One region of the Massilia hydrophila genome, then DNA from elsewhere that is predicted to be linked to it. Evidence: riboswitches for the same ligand, from Rfam matches in the RefSeq annotation. Region 1 holds a riboswitch; the other holds the start of a gene.
The links. Region 1 has a riboswitch for thiamine pyrophosphate ahead of thiC (phosphomethylpyrimidine synthase ThiC). Riboswitches for the same ligand answer to the same signal wherever they lie in the genome.

Region 1 (7,697 bases):
GATGAGGAAATCCTCGTTTGCTACTACGTCCATGTCGTCTCCCATGCAATCCGTTCAACCGCCACCGATGGCGCGCACCACGTCCACCCGGTCGTGGGCCTGCAACTGCCGTCGCGGCCATTCGGCGCGCGGCACCACCTCGCAGTTGACCGCCACCGCCACCGCCTGCTGCGCCAGGCCCAGTCCGGCGGCCAGTTCGAGCAGCGAGCTCCCCGGCGCCACGCGGTACGCGGCGCCGTTCAGTTCGATTTCAAGCATCACAGCTCCCGATACAGTGTCGCGCCGCCGCGCACGAACTCGAGCGCCTTCTCCTGCATGCCCTGTTCCGCGTAGGCGCGCACCTCCTGCGTGATCTTCATCGAGCAGAATTGCGGCCCGCACATCGAACAGAAATGCGCCACCTTGGCCGACTCCTTGGGCAGGGTGGCGTCGTGGAACAGGCGCGCCTTGTCCGGGTCGAGCCCGAGGTTGAACTGGTCCGCCCAGCGGAACTCGAAACGCGCCTTCGACAGCGCGTTGTCGCGCATCTGCGCGCCCGGATGACCCTTGGCCAGGTCGGCCGCGTGGGCCGCGATCTTGTAGGTGATGATGCCGTCCCGGACGTCGTCCCTGTCGGGCAGGCCCAGGTGCTCCTTGGGGGTCACGTAGCACAGCATGGCGGTGCCGTACCAGCCGATGGTGGCGGCGCCGATGCCGGAGGTGATGTGGTCGTAGCCGGGCGCGATGTCGGTGGTGAGCGGGCCCAGGGTGTAGAACGGCGCTTCGCTGCACTGTTCCAGCTGCAGGTCCATGTTCTCCCGAATCAGGTGCAGCGGCACGTGGCCGGGCCCTTCGATCATGGTCTGCACGTCGTGCTTCCACGCGCGCTGCGTGAGTTCGCCCAGGGTCTTGAGCTCGGCCAGCTGGGCTTCGTCGTTGGCGTCGTAGATCGCACCGGGACGCAGGCCGTCGCCCAGGCTGAAGGACACGTCGTAGGCCTTCATGATGTCGCAGATCTCCTCGAAGTGCGTATACAGGAAGGATTCACGATGATGCGCCAGGCACCACTTGGCCATGATCGCGCCGCCGCGCGACACGATGCCCGTCAGGCGCCTGGCCGTCATCGGCACGAACGCCAGGCGCACGCCGGCGTGGATGGTGAAGTAATCGACGCCCTGCTCCGCCTGTTCGATCAGGGTGTCGCGGTAGATTTCCCAGCTCAGCTCCTCGGCCTTGCCGCCGACCTTTTCCAGCGCCTGGTAGATCGGCACGGTGCCGATCGGCACCGGGGAATTCCGGATGATCCATTCGCGCGTCTCGTGGATATGCTTGCCGGTCGAGAGGTCCATCACGTTGTCGGCGCCCCAGCGGATCGCCCAGGTCATCTTGTCCACTTCCTCGCCGATCGAGGAACTCACGGCGGAATTGCCGATGTTGGCGTTGACCTTCACCAGGAAGTTGCGGCCGATGATCATCGGCTCGACTTCCGGGTGGTTGATGTTGGCCGGGATGATGGCGCGCCCGCGCGCCACTTCCTGGCGCACGAATTCCGGCGTGACTTCGGGCGGGATGCTGGCGCCGAACGACTGGCCCGGATGCTGGCGCCCGAGCAGTGCCGCCATGCGCGCGCCCACCGGGCCCGACTCCGCTAGTGAAGCCAGGTATTCCTTGCGGCGCAGGTTCTCACGCAGGGCGACGAATTCCATCTCGGGCGTGACGATCCCCTGGCGCGCATAGTGCATCTGGGTCACGTTGCGGCCCGGCCGGGCGCGGCGCGGCGGGCGCTGCAACGCGAAGCGCAGCGCCGCCAGCGCCGGGTCGTCCAGGCGCGCCCGGCCATAGGCGGAGCTCGGCCCCGGCAAGGCCTCGGTATCGCCGCGTTCCACGATCCACGGCAGGCGCGGCGTGGGCAGGCCGCGCCGCAGGTCGATCGCCGCCATCGGGTCGGTGTAGGGTCCCGAGGTGTCGTACACGAACAGCGGCGGATTGGCTTCGCCGCCGAAGCTGCCTGGGGTGGGCGACTGCCAGATCTCGCGCATCGGCACGCGGATGTCGGGCCGGCTGCCTTCGATATACACCTTGCGCGAGTTGGGGAAAGGCGCGAGCGCCGCGCTGTCGGCGCCTGCGGTGGCGGCGTCGAAAGGCAGGGAGGTGCGCGGCGGCGCGTCGTGTGCTGCGTTCATGTGGCTCCTTGGTGTCGGAGCCAGCAAAGGAGGCGTGGATGGTGGCAGGCGCGGACGGACGGCCGCCATCGTTTGATGCTTCCCTTCGCTGGCATTATCCAGATCAGGTTCAGAGGGTATTTCTCACCCGCGTAGCGCATCGCGCCCGCAGGACCCCTAGCGTGTGCTGCCTGTTCGGCAACGGAGCGGATTATAGCCGAGCCGGTCGCGCATGTGTCAACATCATGCTGTCATAACGCCAGCACATGGGTGCTCGCGCAAGGCGGCCAGCACGGCGACCGCATCCGCCCCGGCCTCCTCTATAATGATCGTTTCGCATCCTTTTACGACGCCACCACATCATGGAACTAGCCAAGTCTTTCGAGCCCGCAGACATTGAACAATACTGGCGCGCCGAGTGGGAAAAGCGCGGTTACTTCACCGCCACCATGGAGGACGGCAAGCCGTCGTTCAGCATCCAGCTGCCGCCGCCGAACGTGACGGGCACCCTGCACATGGGCCATGCCTTCAACCAGACCGTCATGGACGGCCTGACCCGCTACTACCGCATGCGCGGCTACAACACCGCCTGGGTCCCGGGCACCGACCACGCCGGCATCGCCACCCAGATCGTGGTGGAGCGCCAGCTCGACGCGCAAAAGATCTCGCGCCACGACCTGGGCCGCGAAGCCTTCGTCGAGAAGGTCTGGGAATGGAAGGAAAAATCGGGCAATACCATCACCGGCCAGATGCGCCGCATGGGCACCTCGCCCGACTGGACCCGTGAATACTTCACGATGGACGAGACGCGCTCGAAAGTGGTGGCGGAAGTCTTCGTGCGCCTGTACGAACAGGGCCTGATCTACCGCGGCAAGCGCCTGGTCAACTGGGACCCGGTGCTGGGCACGGCCGTGTCGGACCTCGAAGTCGACTCGCAGGAAGAGGATGGCTCGATGTGGTACATCAAGTACCCGCTCGCCGACGGCTCGGGCCACCTGACCGTGGCCACCACCCGCCCGGAAACCATGCTGGGCGACGTCGCAGTGGCGGTCGATCCGACCGACGAGCGTTATTCTCACCTGCACGGCAAGCTCCTGAGCCTGCCGCTGACCGGGCGCCAGATCCCCGTCATCGCCGACAGCTACGTGGACAAGGAATTCGGCACCGGCTGCGTGAAGATCACCCCGGCCCACGACTTCAACGACTACGCGGTCGGCCAGCGCGCCGGCCTTGCGCCGATCAGCATCTTCACGCTCGATGCGAAGATCAACGAGAACGGCCCGCTGCAATACCAGGGCCTGGACCGCTTCGCCGCGCGCAAGCAGATCGTCGCCGACCTCGACGCGCAAGGCCTCCTTGCCGAGGTCAAGCCGCACAAGCTGATGGTGCCGCGCGGCGACCGCACCAACGTCGTGATCGAGCCGATGCTCACCGACCAGTGGTTCGTCGCCATGAGTAAACCAGCGCCGGAAGGCACGTTCAACCCGGGCAAGTCGATCACCGACGTCGCGCTGGAAAAGGTCGCGAACGGCGAGATCAAGTTCGTGCCGGAGAACTGGACCACCACCTACAACCAGTGGCTGGGCAACATCCAGGACTGGTGCATCTCGCGCCAGCTGTGGTGGGGCCACCGCATCCCGGCCTGGTACGCGGACGACGGCCAGATCGTGGTCGCGCGCACGGAAGAAGAAGCACAGGAAAAGGCCAGGGCCGCCGGCATCACGGGCGCGCTGCGCCGCGACGACGACGTGCTCGATACCTGGTTCTCCTCGGCCCTGGTGCCCTTCTCGACCATGGGCTGGCCGGAGCAGACGAAGGACATGCAGCACTTCCTGCCGTCCTCGGTGCTGGTGACCGGCTTCGACATCATCTTCTTCTGGGTCGCCCGCATGGTGATGATGACGACCCACTTCACCGGCAAGGTGCCGTTCGAGACCGTGTACGTGCACGGCCTGGTGCGCGATAGCCAAGGCCAGAAGATGTCGAAGTCGAAGGGCAATACGCTCGATCCGATCGACCTGATCGACGGCATCGACGTCGAGTCGCTGGTGGCCAAGCGCACCACCGGCCTGATGGACCCGCGCGCCGCGGAGAAGATCGCGAAAGCCACGCGCAAGGAATTCCCGGAAGGGATCCCGGCCTTCGGCACCGATGCCGTGCGCTTCACGATGGCGAGCTACGCTTCGCTGGGCCGCAACATCAACTTCGACCTGGGCCGCTGCGAAGGCTACCGCAACTTCTGCAACAAGCTGTGGAACGCGACCCGCTTCGTGATGATGAACACCGAAGGCAAGGACTGCGGGGTGCGGCCATCCGACCAGCCCACTTTTGAGGATTTGTCGCCGGCCGACCGCTGGATCGTCTCCCTGATGAACCGCGTAGAACTCGACATCGCCAAGGGCTTTGCCGACTACCGCTTCGACAACATCGCAAGTGCCATCTACAACTTCGTCTGGTACGAGTACTGCGACTGGTACCTGGAACTGGCCAAGGTCTCGGTGCAGCAGGGCACGGAGGCGCAGCAGCGCGCCACCCGCCACACCCTGCTGCGCGTGCTGGAAGTGGTGCTGCGCCTGGCGCACCCGATCATTCCGTTCGTGACCGAATCGCTGTGGCAGGCGATCGCGCCGCTGGCCGGCAAAGGGTCGGGCAAGGACGGCGACTCGATCATGGTCCAGCCCTACCCGCTGGCCGACACCTCGCTCGTGAGCGAGGAAGCGGAAGCCTGGATGGAGCAGCTCAAGGCCCTGGTGGACGCCACCCGCAACCTGCGCGGCGAGATGTCGCTGTCGCCGTCGGTGCGCGTGCCATTGATCGTGGAGCCGGGCAACGAGGCGGACCGCGCCCGCATGGCGGCCTTCGCGCCCTACATCCAGTCGCTGGGCAAGCTGGCGGAAGTGCAGATCGTGGACGCGTTGCCGGAGTCGCCGGCGGCCGTGTCGATCGTCGGCACCACCAAGCTGATGCTGAAGGTCGAGATCGACGTCGCCGCCGAGCGCGAGCGCCTGTCGAAGGAGATCGCGCGCCTGCAGGGCGAGATCGCCAAGGCCAGCGGCAAGCTGTCCAACGAAAGTTTCGTTGCGCGCGCCCCGGCCGCGGTGGTGGAGCAGGAAAAGGAACGCGTCGCCAGTTTCTCGGCGACGCTGGCCAAGATGCAGGAACAGCTGGCGAAATTGCCGGCAGCCTGAATCGACTGAAAACGCGGCCCTGGCCGCGTTTTTTACATCCCGGCCACCTTGCCGGATGCAGACGCGGCGCGCAGCTTGTCCACCGCGTCCACCACCGCCGTGTGCGCCGCCTCGCAGCGCAGCTTGGCCATCTGCTGCATGCTCATGCGCTTGCCGATTTCCTCCGCCACCAGGTAGCCCAGGTAGTAGCCGCGGCGCGCCGGCAGGCCGGTGTTGTCGCCGCCACGGCCCTGGAACAGGCCGGCCTTGGCGACAGGGTCCTCGCTCTCCAGTTTTGCACGCAGGTCGTCGAACGCGCGGCCCAGTTGGCGCCGGGTGTCGGCGACCAGGTTGCGCGGCACGTCCAGCAGCAGCTGGGAGTTGTCCGCGTCCGGGTGCATGCGCTTGGCCACATAGGTGGCCAGGCCTTCGGCCCAGAGCGAGGTCCAGACCGGACGCCTGCCGCCGGGGCAGCCCATGTCGTGGTAGTCGTGGAACAGCTCATGGTGGAAGAACGCGGCCTCGTCGCCCTCACCGTGGTACTTGACCATCGCATCGGCGCCGAAGATGAAGTACACCTTGCCGTCGATGGTGCGGGTGCCGCCATCCATCTCGCCCAGCGAGTGCAGGAACCAGACATCGGTGGTGGCCGGGTAATCGGGGAAGGTGGCGCGGAAGCTGGCGATGTGCCCCGGCAGCTCGCTGGCGAAGCGTTCCACTTTCCTGACATAGGCCTCGCGCATGGCCGGGAACTCGGCGTAGGCGTTCGCCAGGGCGGCGTCGTACTGGGCCTGGGTACGCTGGCCATTGAAGCGCGCGATGCCATAGAAGCCCGGGAAGCGCGTGGCGACCGTCTCCTTGAAGTCCTGGATGAAGGCCTCCTCCGGCTTGCCGGCGTTGCGGTCGAACACGGTGGCAAAGGTGCTGGCGAGGTCGTGCACCTGGGGCGCCGGTCCGGCGGCGGCCGCGGAGCCGGCCGACAGCGCGGCGAAAATCAGGGGAAGCAGTGTTTTCATGGTCGTTCCGGTTGGGATGGGAAAATAATCAGTTTGCTGTCGCATGCGCGCTGCGCAGGCGCTCGACCGCCGCCACCACCACCGGACGAACGTCCTCGCAGGGCAGCCTGGCCATCTCCTGCAGGCTCATCGTGCGGCCCACTTCTTCCGCCACCAGCATCCCGAGATAGTAGCCGCGCCGGGCCGGCATGCCGGTCTGGTCGCCCCGGCGCAGGAACAGGCCACTGTAGGCGTCCTGGTCGGTGCTGTCCAGCTTGGCGTACAGGTCGTCGAGCGCGCGCTTCATCTGCCTGCGGGTGTCGGCCGCCATGTTGAGCGGCAGGTTCAGCATCATTTCGTCCTCGCTGGCGCCGGGGTTGAGCTGCCTGGCCGCATGGCTGGCCATGCCTTCCTGCCACAACGAGGCCCAAACCGGCCAGCTGCGGCACTCCATCGGCTGGTAGTCGTGGAACAGCTCGTGGTGGAAGAAGAAGGCGTTGGCATACTTGCCCCCGCTCCTGGACATCATGTCCGCGCCGAAGATGAACACCAGTTCGCCGTCCAGGCGGCGCTTGCCGCCGTCCATCTCGCCCAGCGAATGGATGAACCACAAGTCGTTCTTCGCCGCGTAGTCCGGGAACAGGCGGCGGAAGCTGGCGATGTAACCCGGCAGTTCCTGCTTGAAGCGGGCCACCTTGTCCAGGTAGGTTTCTCGCAGCGCCGGAAACGCCGCCCGCGCCGCCAGGATCTCGGCGTCGCGCTGCGCCTCGGTCTTGCCGCCTTCGTAGCGCCGGACACCATAGAAAGCCGGGAACCTGGCGGCCACGCTGGTCTTGAAGTCGCGCAGGAAGGCCTCGTCCGGCTTGCCCACGTTGCGCTCCCACACGTCGGCGAAGGGGCCGGCCAGGTCGTGTACGGTCATCACGGGCGGCAGGGAGGGCGTGCCGGCATGGGCGGTGCCGGCGGCCAGCAAAGCAGCCAGCAGCAGCGGGCAAATGCGGAAAAGGCGCTTCACGGTCGTGGATCCTCAACGAAAAAGCGGCATTGTATCGGCATCAAAATGCCGAAATGTCATCAAAATGTCGCAACATTGTCAAGACAGCCAATCCGCGCGTCCGTGGCAATTCGAGGACATCCTCGGATTCGGCGAAGCACCAAGCGGGCACTGTTTGCTACACTCTGCAATACCAATAACGATTCTGGAGACACCAAGATGCGACAACTGATGAAGGCAGGCCTGGTTGCCATGATGTTCGCGATGCCGGCGGCATGGGCGCAAAGCACCTCGGCGGCGGGCACGTGGAGGACGATCGATGACGAAACCGGCAAGGCGAAGTCGCTGGTGCGCATCACCGAGGACAATGGCGTCCTCACCGGCAAGATCGAAAAGCTGT
Region 2 (7,697 bases), on a different contig from region 1:
CGAGAACTGGTTGGTCTGGATCGTGGTGGACGTGCTCTATGTCGGCCTGTACGTGTACAAGGACCTCTACCTGACCGCCATCCTGTACGCCGTGTTCGTGGTGCTGGCCTGGACCGGCTGGCGCGCCTGGTCGAACATCGCGCGGAGGGATGCGTGAGCGCAGCTGTCGTGGAGGGGCCGGTGCGGCGGGTGGCGGTGCTGGGCGCGGAATCGTCCGGCAAGTCGACCCTGTGCGAGGCGCTGGCGCGGCATTTCGGCACCGTGTGGGTGCCGGAATACCTGCGCGAGTTCGTCGATACCCATGGACGCGTGCCCTTCGAAAGCGACCAGTATCCGATCGCGCTGGCCCAGCGTGCGCGCGAGGAAGAAGCGGCGGCGCAGGCCAGGCGCTTCCTGTTCTGCGATACGACGCCGCTGATGACGGCGCTGTACAGCCGCCAGTACTGGGGGCGGGTCGATCCGCAGCTGGCCGAGCTGGACCGCCGGCACGACTATGCCTGGACCCTGGTCACGGCGCCGGACGGCCCGTGGGAGCCAGATGGCCTGCAGCGCGAATCGGAGGCCGTGCGCCAGCAGGTGCACGCGATGCTGGTCGAGACGCTCGCGCGCAGGCAGATCGCGTACGTGCTGCTGGAAGGTGGCCTGGAACAGCGCCTGCGGCGGGTGGAGGCGCTGCTGGCATCGGCGTGATGCCGACGCCAGCCAGTTCAGAAGTCGAACTGGGCCGACACCCGGAAGGTGCGCGGCGCACCCGGCAGCAGGTAGCCGCCCAGCGACTGGGACACGTCGCGCCAGTAGAACCTGTCGAACAGGTTGTCCACACGCGCGCGCAGCACCGTGTTGACATTGCCGACCCGCAGCGCGTAGGACCCGCCCAGCGCGGCCACGTGGTAGGCCGGGACGATGGCGCGGTTCTCCGGATCGAAGGCCTTGCTGCCCGCGTACTGCCAGGTCGCGTCCAGCTTCAGGCCCGCCACGGCCGGCACCGCGTATTCGACCCAGGCGGTGGAACGCAGTTGCGGCACGTTGGTCACGCGCTTGCCTTCGACGTTGGCGTCTCCGGTGCCGGTCTGCCTGGCCTGCAGCGCCATGAGTGACAGGCTGTATTGCAGGCGGGCGTCCAGCCGGCCCTGGGCCGCGAACTCCAGTCCGCGGTGGCGCTGGCGGCCGGCGCGCACCAGGTAGTTGGCCGCGTTGACATATTCGAGGCCCTGGCGGATGTCGAACACGGCGGCGGACACCGTCATCGCCCGGTTCAGCACGCCCTTGGCGCCCAGTTCGGCCTGCTTCGCGCGGCCGGGCGGCAGCACGCTGCCTTCGTTCTCGGTGCCCATCTCGGCGATGCCGCCGTGCTGCAGGCCGTGGCTCAGCGAACCATACAGGCTCCAGTCCGGCGCCGGCTTGTAGACCAGCGCCACGCTCGGCAGCACGAAGCTGTCCTGCGCATGCACCCAGCCCTGTTCCAGGTCGTCCAGCTCGTCGCGCTTGAGCTTCACCCAGCGCAGGCCGGCGTGCAGCGTGAGCCCCTCGTCCAGGCTCAGGACGTCCTGCGCGAACAGGGCCGTCTCGCGGTCGGTGCGGCGCTCCATCACCGGGCCGGTGCGGCGATCGGGGGCGACCGGGTCCACCACGCGCGGATTCCAGATGTTGCTGTAGCCGACCCCGTCATAGACATATTCGCCGTAGCTGTCGTGGCGCTCGGAGAGCGCGGTGCCGAGGGTCAGCCGGTGGCGCACCGCGCCGGTGGCGAAGCGGCCCTGCAGCATGGCCTGCATGCCCCACGGGGTCTTGCGCTCGCCCGTGCTCTGGTAGTCGTAGACGTCGAAGTCGCCGTTCGAACAGTAGCCCGGATAGAAACCGTCGCCCTCGTAGCTGCAGCCATAGGGGAAGGCAGTGTAGTCGTCGCGCTTGAACCAGTGCTTGTTGGCGCTGACCTGCGCGTTCCAGTCCGCATTCACACGGTAGTCGAGACGCAGGCCCAGGTTGCTGCTGTCGGTTTCCACCGGCTTGGTCCAGGGCTGGTCGTTGAGCAGGGTCTTCGGCGACACGCCGGTCGGCAGCACTTCGTTGCGCAGCAGCTGGTAGCCCGGCGCCGTGACCTGGGACCGGTGCTGGTGGTCGAGGTCGAGCGCCAGCAGCGCGTCCGGCGTCACCTGCCAGTCGAAGGCGGCCGAGACGAACTGGCGTTCGCCGTCGGCGCGGCGCACGTAGGACTTCAGGTCTTCGGCGGCGGCATTGATCCGGTAGCCGAAGCGGCGGTCCGTGAAGCGTCCGCCCAGGTCGAGCGAGCCGTGCACGGTGCCGCGTTCGCTCACCTCGACCAGCGCGGAGCGCAGCGGCGCACTGGTCGGGCGCTTGGTGACGAAGTTGACCATGCCGCCCGGCGCGGCCACGCCGGCCTGCAGGCCCGCCAGGCCGCGCAGCACCTCGATGCGTTCCTTGTTCTCGAGCGGAATCTGGGTGTCGGCGGGAATCGCGATGCCGTCCTTGCGGTAGCTGCTGGCGTTGTCGAGGGCGAAGCCGCGCACCGAGAACTGCTCGGCATAGCCGACCGCGTTGTAGGCGTCACCCACCGAGGCGTCGAAGCGCGCCGCGTCGGTGACGTTGCGGATCGACAGGTCGAGCATCTGGGCGCGGTCGATCGCGGTAATCGCGGCCGGGGTGTCGAGCAGCGGGGCGTCGCCGAAGCCGCCGATGCTGGCGCGTTCGCTGCCGGGGCCGCGGCTGCCGGTGACCACCACCGAGGCCACGGGCTCGGACTGCTGCGCCCAGGCGGCGCTCGAGAAGGCCTGCATGATGGCGCAGGCGAGGAGGGATTGCTTCAGCTTGAAAGTCATGGTTTGCTCGTTTTCGCGCGCCACGTCGGACAGGGCGCGCTGCTTTTGATAAAAAAGCCGGAGCCAACGTGGGGGAAGGGCAAACAAGGATGGGAACTGCGTTGCGCTTTCCTTCGCTGGCATTATCCAGATCAGGTACGAAGGGTATCTCTCACCCGGCGGCGCGCTGTTCGCGCGCGCCAGGACCCCTAGCGAGGCGCGAGTGTACCACGGTCCCGGGCGTGTGTGGTGAAGGTGGCAAGGGCCGATGCCGAAAGCAGGGACCCGCGGCAGGTGCCGAAGGCCGGGACTCGCGGCAGGAGCCGCTCAGGCCTGTGCGGTGGCCGGCGCGGCCTGCGCCTCGGTGCGCGGGCGCGTGGCCGGCGCCAGGTGGCGCAGCAGCGTGCCGCGGGCGGCGTCGCCGATGGCGCGCCAGCATTCGCGGCGCTGGGCGGCGCGCTTGCGGTGCTTGGACGGCATGTCGGCCAGCGGCTTGAGGTAGAAGGGCAGGTGGACCAGGTAGGCGCGCCCTGGCTGCTCGATCCCGCCCAGGATGCGCCAGAAACCGTCGTAGGCGTTGTCGGCCTGCTGCGGGGCGCGTGCATCGCCGCTGACCCGCTCGGCGCACTTGATGGCCGCCACCTGGTCGATGCCCAGCGCCTGGGCCAGGCCCTGCATGGCGGCGAAGCAGAAGAAGCTGGGCGAATTGTTGGGGAAGGCCTGCTCGAAGGCGGCGAAGGCGGCACCCGCATCGTGCCAGCGCCCTTCGTTGCGCGTGATGAAGGGTACGGTGGGCAGGGCGGCGCCGGCCAGTGCGCCGTCGACCCAGCTGTAGCACAGGCGGTGCAGCGGCCTGCCGTCGGCCAGCAGCGAAATCGCCAGCCCGCCTTCGCCTTCGGCCAGCGCGCGCCGCGCCGCCTGCAGGCGCAGGCTGAACACGTGCTGACCGTCGTCCAGCGCCGCTTCGTGCTGCCACAGCGTGAGGCCGCTGCCGCCATGCACGGCCTGGTGGTAGGCGCCGCCAAAGCTGGCGTCCTCGAAGCGGTAATGCGACAGCACGCACTGTACGCGCTCGCGCACGCTCAGGCCGCGCGCCAGGTAGCTGCGCTGGCTCAGGTGGCGGAACAGGTCCGCGCCCGGGGCGCCGGCCACGTGGCGGCGCACCAGGTCGAGGCGGCACAGGGCCTGGTGTTCGCGCCAGTAGCGCAGTACGCGCAGGCTGCGCACGACGCCCAGCACCCAGGCGGCGGGCGAATGCTGGCGGCGCCGTGCGCGCCAGGAGGAGGACAGGTGGGCCAGTATCATGCGTTGCTCCCAGTCGGCGTAAAGTTGCGCGGCGCCGCCTCGGCGCCACTGTCTTTATCTTCGGGCCCGCCCTCAAGGCGGGCAGGGCGCGGCTAGCCGCCGCCTGCCGGGCAGGGGGGAGTGCGCATGGCGCAGGGGAATTGCGGCAAAGCGGGGAGCTGCATGGAAGCGCTGGTCGCGAGGGCATTCATGTTGTCTTTCTCATTCTTGGCGTGGCGTCGCTCGTGCGACTTGTCGTTTTCGCCTGACATGCAGACAAGGTTACCATGTTTGGCGCGCCATGCTTCCGGATCCTCCCCGATAATTGCCGCACACCGAAACACAGCGGAGGCGGAGATGGCGTATGAACTGTTCTACTGGCCGGGCATCCAGGGCCGTGGCGAATTCGTGAGGCTGGCGCTGGAGGAAGCGGGGGCCGACTACGTCGACGTGGCGCGCCGGGAAGGGGGCATGGAACTCATGCTGGCGGCGCTCGAGAATGGCACCCATCCGGCCTTCGCGCCGCCCTTCCTGCGCGCCGGCGAAGCGACCATCGGACAGGTCGCCAACATCCTGCTCTACCTCGGCGAGCGCCATGGCCTGGCGCCGCGCTCCGATCCGGGCCGGCTGTGGGTGCACCAGCTGCAGCTGACCATCGCCGACCTGGTGGCCGAGATCCACGACACCCACCACCCGATCTCCACCTCGCTCTACTACGAAGACCAGAAGCCGGAAGCGCAGCGCCGCGCCGCCGACCTGGTCGAGACGCGCCTGCCCAAATTCTTCGGCTATTTCTCGCGCCTGCTCACCAATCCCGAGCCGCGCGACTGGCTGGCGGGCGACAAGCCGAGCTATGCCGACCTGTCGCTGTTCCAGGTGGTGGACGGCTTGCGCTATGCCTTCCCGAACGCCATGAAGCGCCTCGAAGGCGAGTACCCGGCGCTGGCGGCACTGCACGCGCGGGTGGCGGCAAGGCCGAACATCGCGGCCTACCTGGCTTCGCCGCGGCGCATCCCGTACAACCAGAACGGCATCTTCCGCCACTATCCGGAACTGGACGAATAGTTCGTTCTCCCTGTGGGCGGTGTTCCATCGACAGGCCACCGTGCATGCCCACGCTAGCGCACCCAGCCTGCGCTACGCCTCCAGGGTCCCGGCGCGCTCGAGTCGCTTGTAGTAGACCAGCGAGAAGGCCACCGGCACCAGCGCCGCGCCGACCAGCAGCGCCACCGCCGCCGGCGAGGGCAGGCCGGCCAGCACCACAGCCAGGCTCAGCAGGCCGCCGACGACCATGGTCTTGCCGGCCAGGCGGTGGGTGGCATACCAGACCCGTTCGTTGGCGAGGGTCCAGGGTGTGCGTACCCCGAGCCAGAAGTTGCGGCGCAGCTTGCCCATCACATTGCCGGTCAGGACGAAGAACAGGCCGAGGCCGCCGACGATGGCGCGGTCCACCGCGAAGCCGGGTTCGCGCGCGGCCCACAGGTGCACGCACTGCAGGTAGGCCAGCAGGCAGACCACGGCCATGCCGCTGAACCACCAGGTGTCTTCGAAGGACTCCACCGCGAAGCGGCGCGGCGACAGCTTCGGCAGCGCCAGCCACAGCGCCGCCAGGCCGAGCACGAACGCGGAAGGCAGCAGCACCAGATGGCGTTCGCCCCAGCGATCCACCTGGCCGGAGCCGTTCCAGTGAATCGGGATGCGTGCCGGCAGCTCCGCATAGAACACGGCCACCATGCCCAGGCCCAGCAGCAGGGCCGCCAGGCAAACCACGATAAAACGTCGTTTCATTGTTTGTCTCCCCTGGCGCCGCGCGCCATGTCCATCGACCAGGCCAGCACGTCTTCGAGCACCGTGGTGTCGAGCGCATACCAGATGGTCTGTCCCTCGCGCCGGCTGGTGATCAGGCCGGCCGCCTTGAGCACTGCAAAATGGTGCGACATGGTCGGCTTGGTCATGTCGAACCGCGCCGCCACGTCGCCCGCGCTCATCTCCTCGTGCCGCAGCAGGCGCAGGATCTCGCGCCGCGTCGGATCGGCGATCGCCTTGAACACCTCGTTCAGCGGCACTCCCATGTTTGATCGCTTTCTAATTAGATGAATATCGAAATACTAGCAGCGCCCCTGCGCCGCGTCAAGCTTTCCAGGGGCAGCCCGGCTGCCCCTGGGGCACGCGGAGCTGCGCCTGCAGCCGGAGCGGTGCCGGATTATGATGATGGTCCCGCAAACCAGACCAGAAACGAGACCGCCATGCAGCCAGCCGTAGCGCCACCCGCCAGCCTGAACGATATCGAACGCATCGCCGCCTTTTCCGACGGCGACGCGGGTGGCAACCCGGCTGGGGTGTGGATCGGCGCGGTGCTGCCGCCGCAGGCGCAGATGGCGGCGCTGGCGCGCGCACTCGGCTTTTCGGAAACCGCCTTCGCCGCCCCCGCGACCGCCGGGAGTAGCGGCGCCGGTCCCGGTTCGGCGCCGCAGGCCTGGCGGGTGCGCTACTTCGCGCCCGAATCCGAAGTGCCGTTCTGCGGCCACGCGACGATCGCGCTGGGCGCCGCCCTGGCGCGCCGCTTCGGCGATGGCCGCTACACGCTGCAGCTGAACGCGGCCACGATCTCGGTCGAGGGCCGCAGCGAAGGCGCCCGGGTGGCGGCCAGCCTGCAGTCGCCGCCGACCTGGAGCGCGCCGGCGCCCGTGGCCCTGGTCGAGGCCGCGCTGGCGCTGTTCGGCTATACCCGCGCCGAGCTCGACCCGCGCATCCCGCCAGCCCTGGCCCATGCCGGCGCCGACCACCTGGTGCTGGCCCTGAACAGCCGCGAAGCCCTGGCGCGCATGTCCTATGCGCTCGAAGCGGGCCGGCGCCTGATGCAGGAACACGGCCTGGTGACGGTGGTGCTGGCCTGGGCCGAGGGGCCGCAGCTGTTCCATACCCGGAACCCCTTTGCTTCCGGCGGGGTGCTGGAAGATCCCGCCACCGGTGCCGGTACCGCGGCCCTGGCCGGCTACCTGCGCGACCTTGGCTGGCCGCATGGCGGCACCATCGAGGTGGTGCAAGGCGAGGATATGGGCATGCGCTCGCGCCTGCGCGCCGACATCGGACCGGCGCCGGGTGCCTCGATCCGCGTGTCCGGCACGGCGCGCGTGATGGACGGCCCGGCCTAAGGGGGGGCAGGCGGGCAGGCTGCATGCGGCCAGGCGGCGACGCCTGCGCGCCGTTTGCCAGATATTGCATGACGGTATTTGCCTAAGCCTGTATCCTTGCGCTTTGACACCGCAGTCGGCATCCGTTTGCGGTTTTCGAGCGCTTGCTTCCCGTTTATGCCCAACTCGACACCCCAACGTCGTTCTTCGCTCCTGCTCGCTGCACACGCGGTCGTCGAGTGGGTGCTGAACCTGTTCGCCTACTACCTGATTCCGCTCGGGATCGGCTTCGTCTCCCTGCTTGCCCTGCTGTTCTGGCACGACCAGTACCGCAGCAGCGGCGACGTGCCGCTGTCGATGCACGTGCTGTCCCAGGAGGATGGCGCGCTGGCGCCGGGCGCGGCGCTGGCGCGCCTCCGCGCCAGCAGCCTGGTGAGCGGCCACGATACCCACCTGTCCGAGG

Region 2: another riboswitch for thiamine pyrophosphate. It lies ahead of LE190_RS03950 (TonB-dependent siderophore receptor); the one in region 1 lies ahead of thiC (phosphomethylpyrimidine synthase ThiC).

The regions. Positions count from the first base shown of each region.
Region 1 is NZ_JAHYBX010000005.1:44,778-52,474, reverse strand. Features, by position in the region: gene LE190_RS13585 (thiazole synthase) at 1-33, opposite strand, end outside; gene thiS (sulfur carrier protein ThiS) at 55-258, opposite strand; gene thiC (phosphomethylpyrimidine synthase ThiC) at 258-2,162, opposite strand; TPP riboswitch at 2,226-2,330, opposite strand; gene LE190_RS13570 (valine--tRNA ligase) at 2,504-5,329, shown strand; gene LE190_RS13565 (hypothetical protein) at 5,362-6,324, opposite strand; gene LE190_RS13560 (hypothetical protein) at 6,353-7,318, opposite strand; gene LE190_RS13555 (DUF2147 domain-containing protein) at 7,517-7,697, shown strand, end outside.
Region 2 is NZ_JAHYBX010000001.1:865,116-872,812, forward strand. Features, by position in the region: gene pnuC (nicotinamide riboside transporter PnuC) at 1-157, shown strand, start outside; gene LE190_RS03945 (AAA family ATPase) at 154-690, shown strand; gene LE190_RS03950 (TonB-dependent siderophore receptor) at 708-2,837, opposite strand; TPP riboswitch at 2,929-3,037, opposite strand; gene LE190_RS03955 (DUF535 family protein) at 3,144-4,121, opposite strand; gene LE190_RS03960 (glutathione S-transferase) at 4,458-5,165, shown strand; gene LE190_RS03965 (SdpI family protein) at 5,238-5,888, opposite strand; gene LE190_RS03970 (autorepressor SdpR family transcription factor) at 5,885-6,172, opposite strand; gene LE190_RS03975 (PhzF family phenazine biosynthesis protein) at 6,347-7,255, shown strand; gene LE190_RS03980 (EAL domain-containing protein) at 7,412-7,697, shown strand, end outside.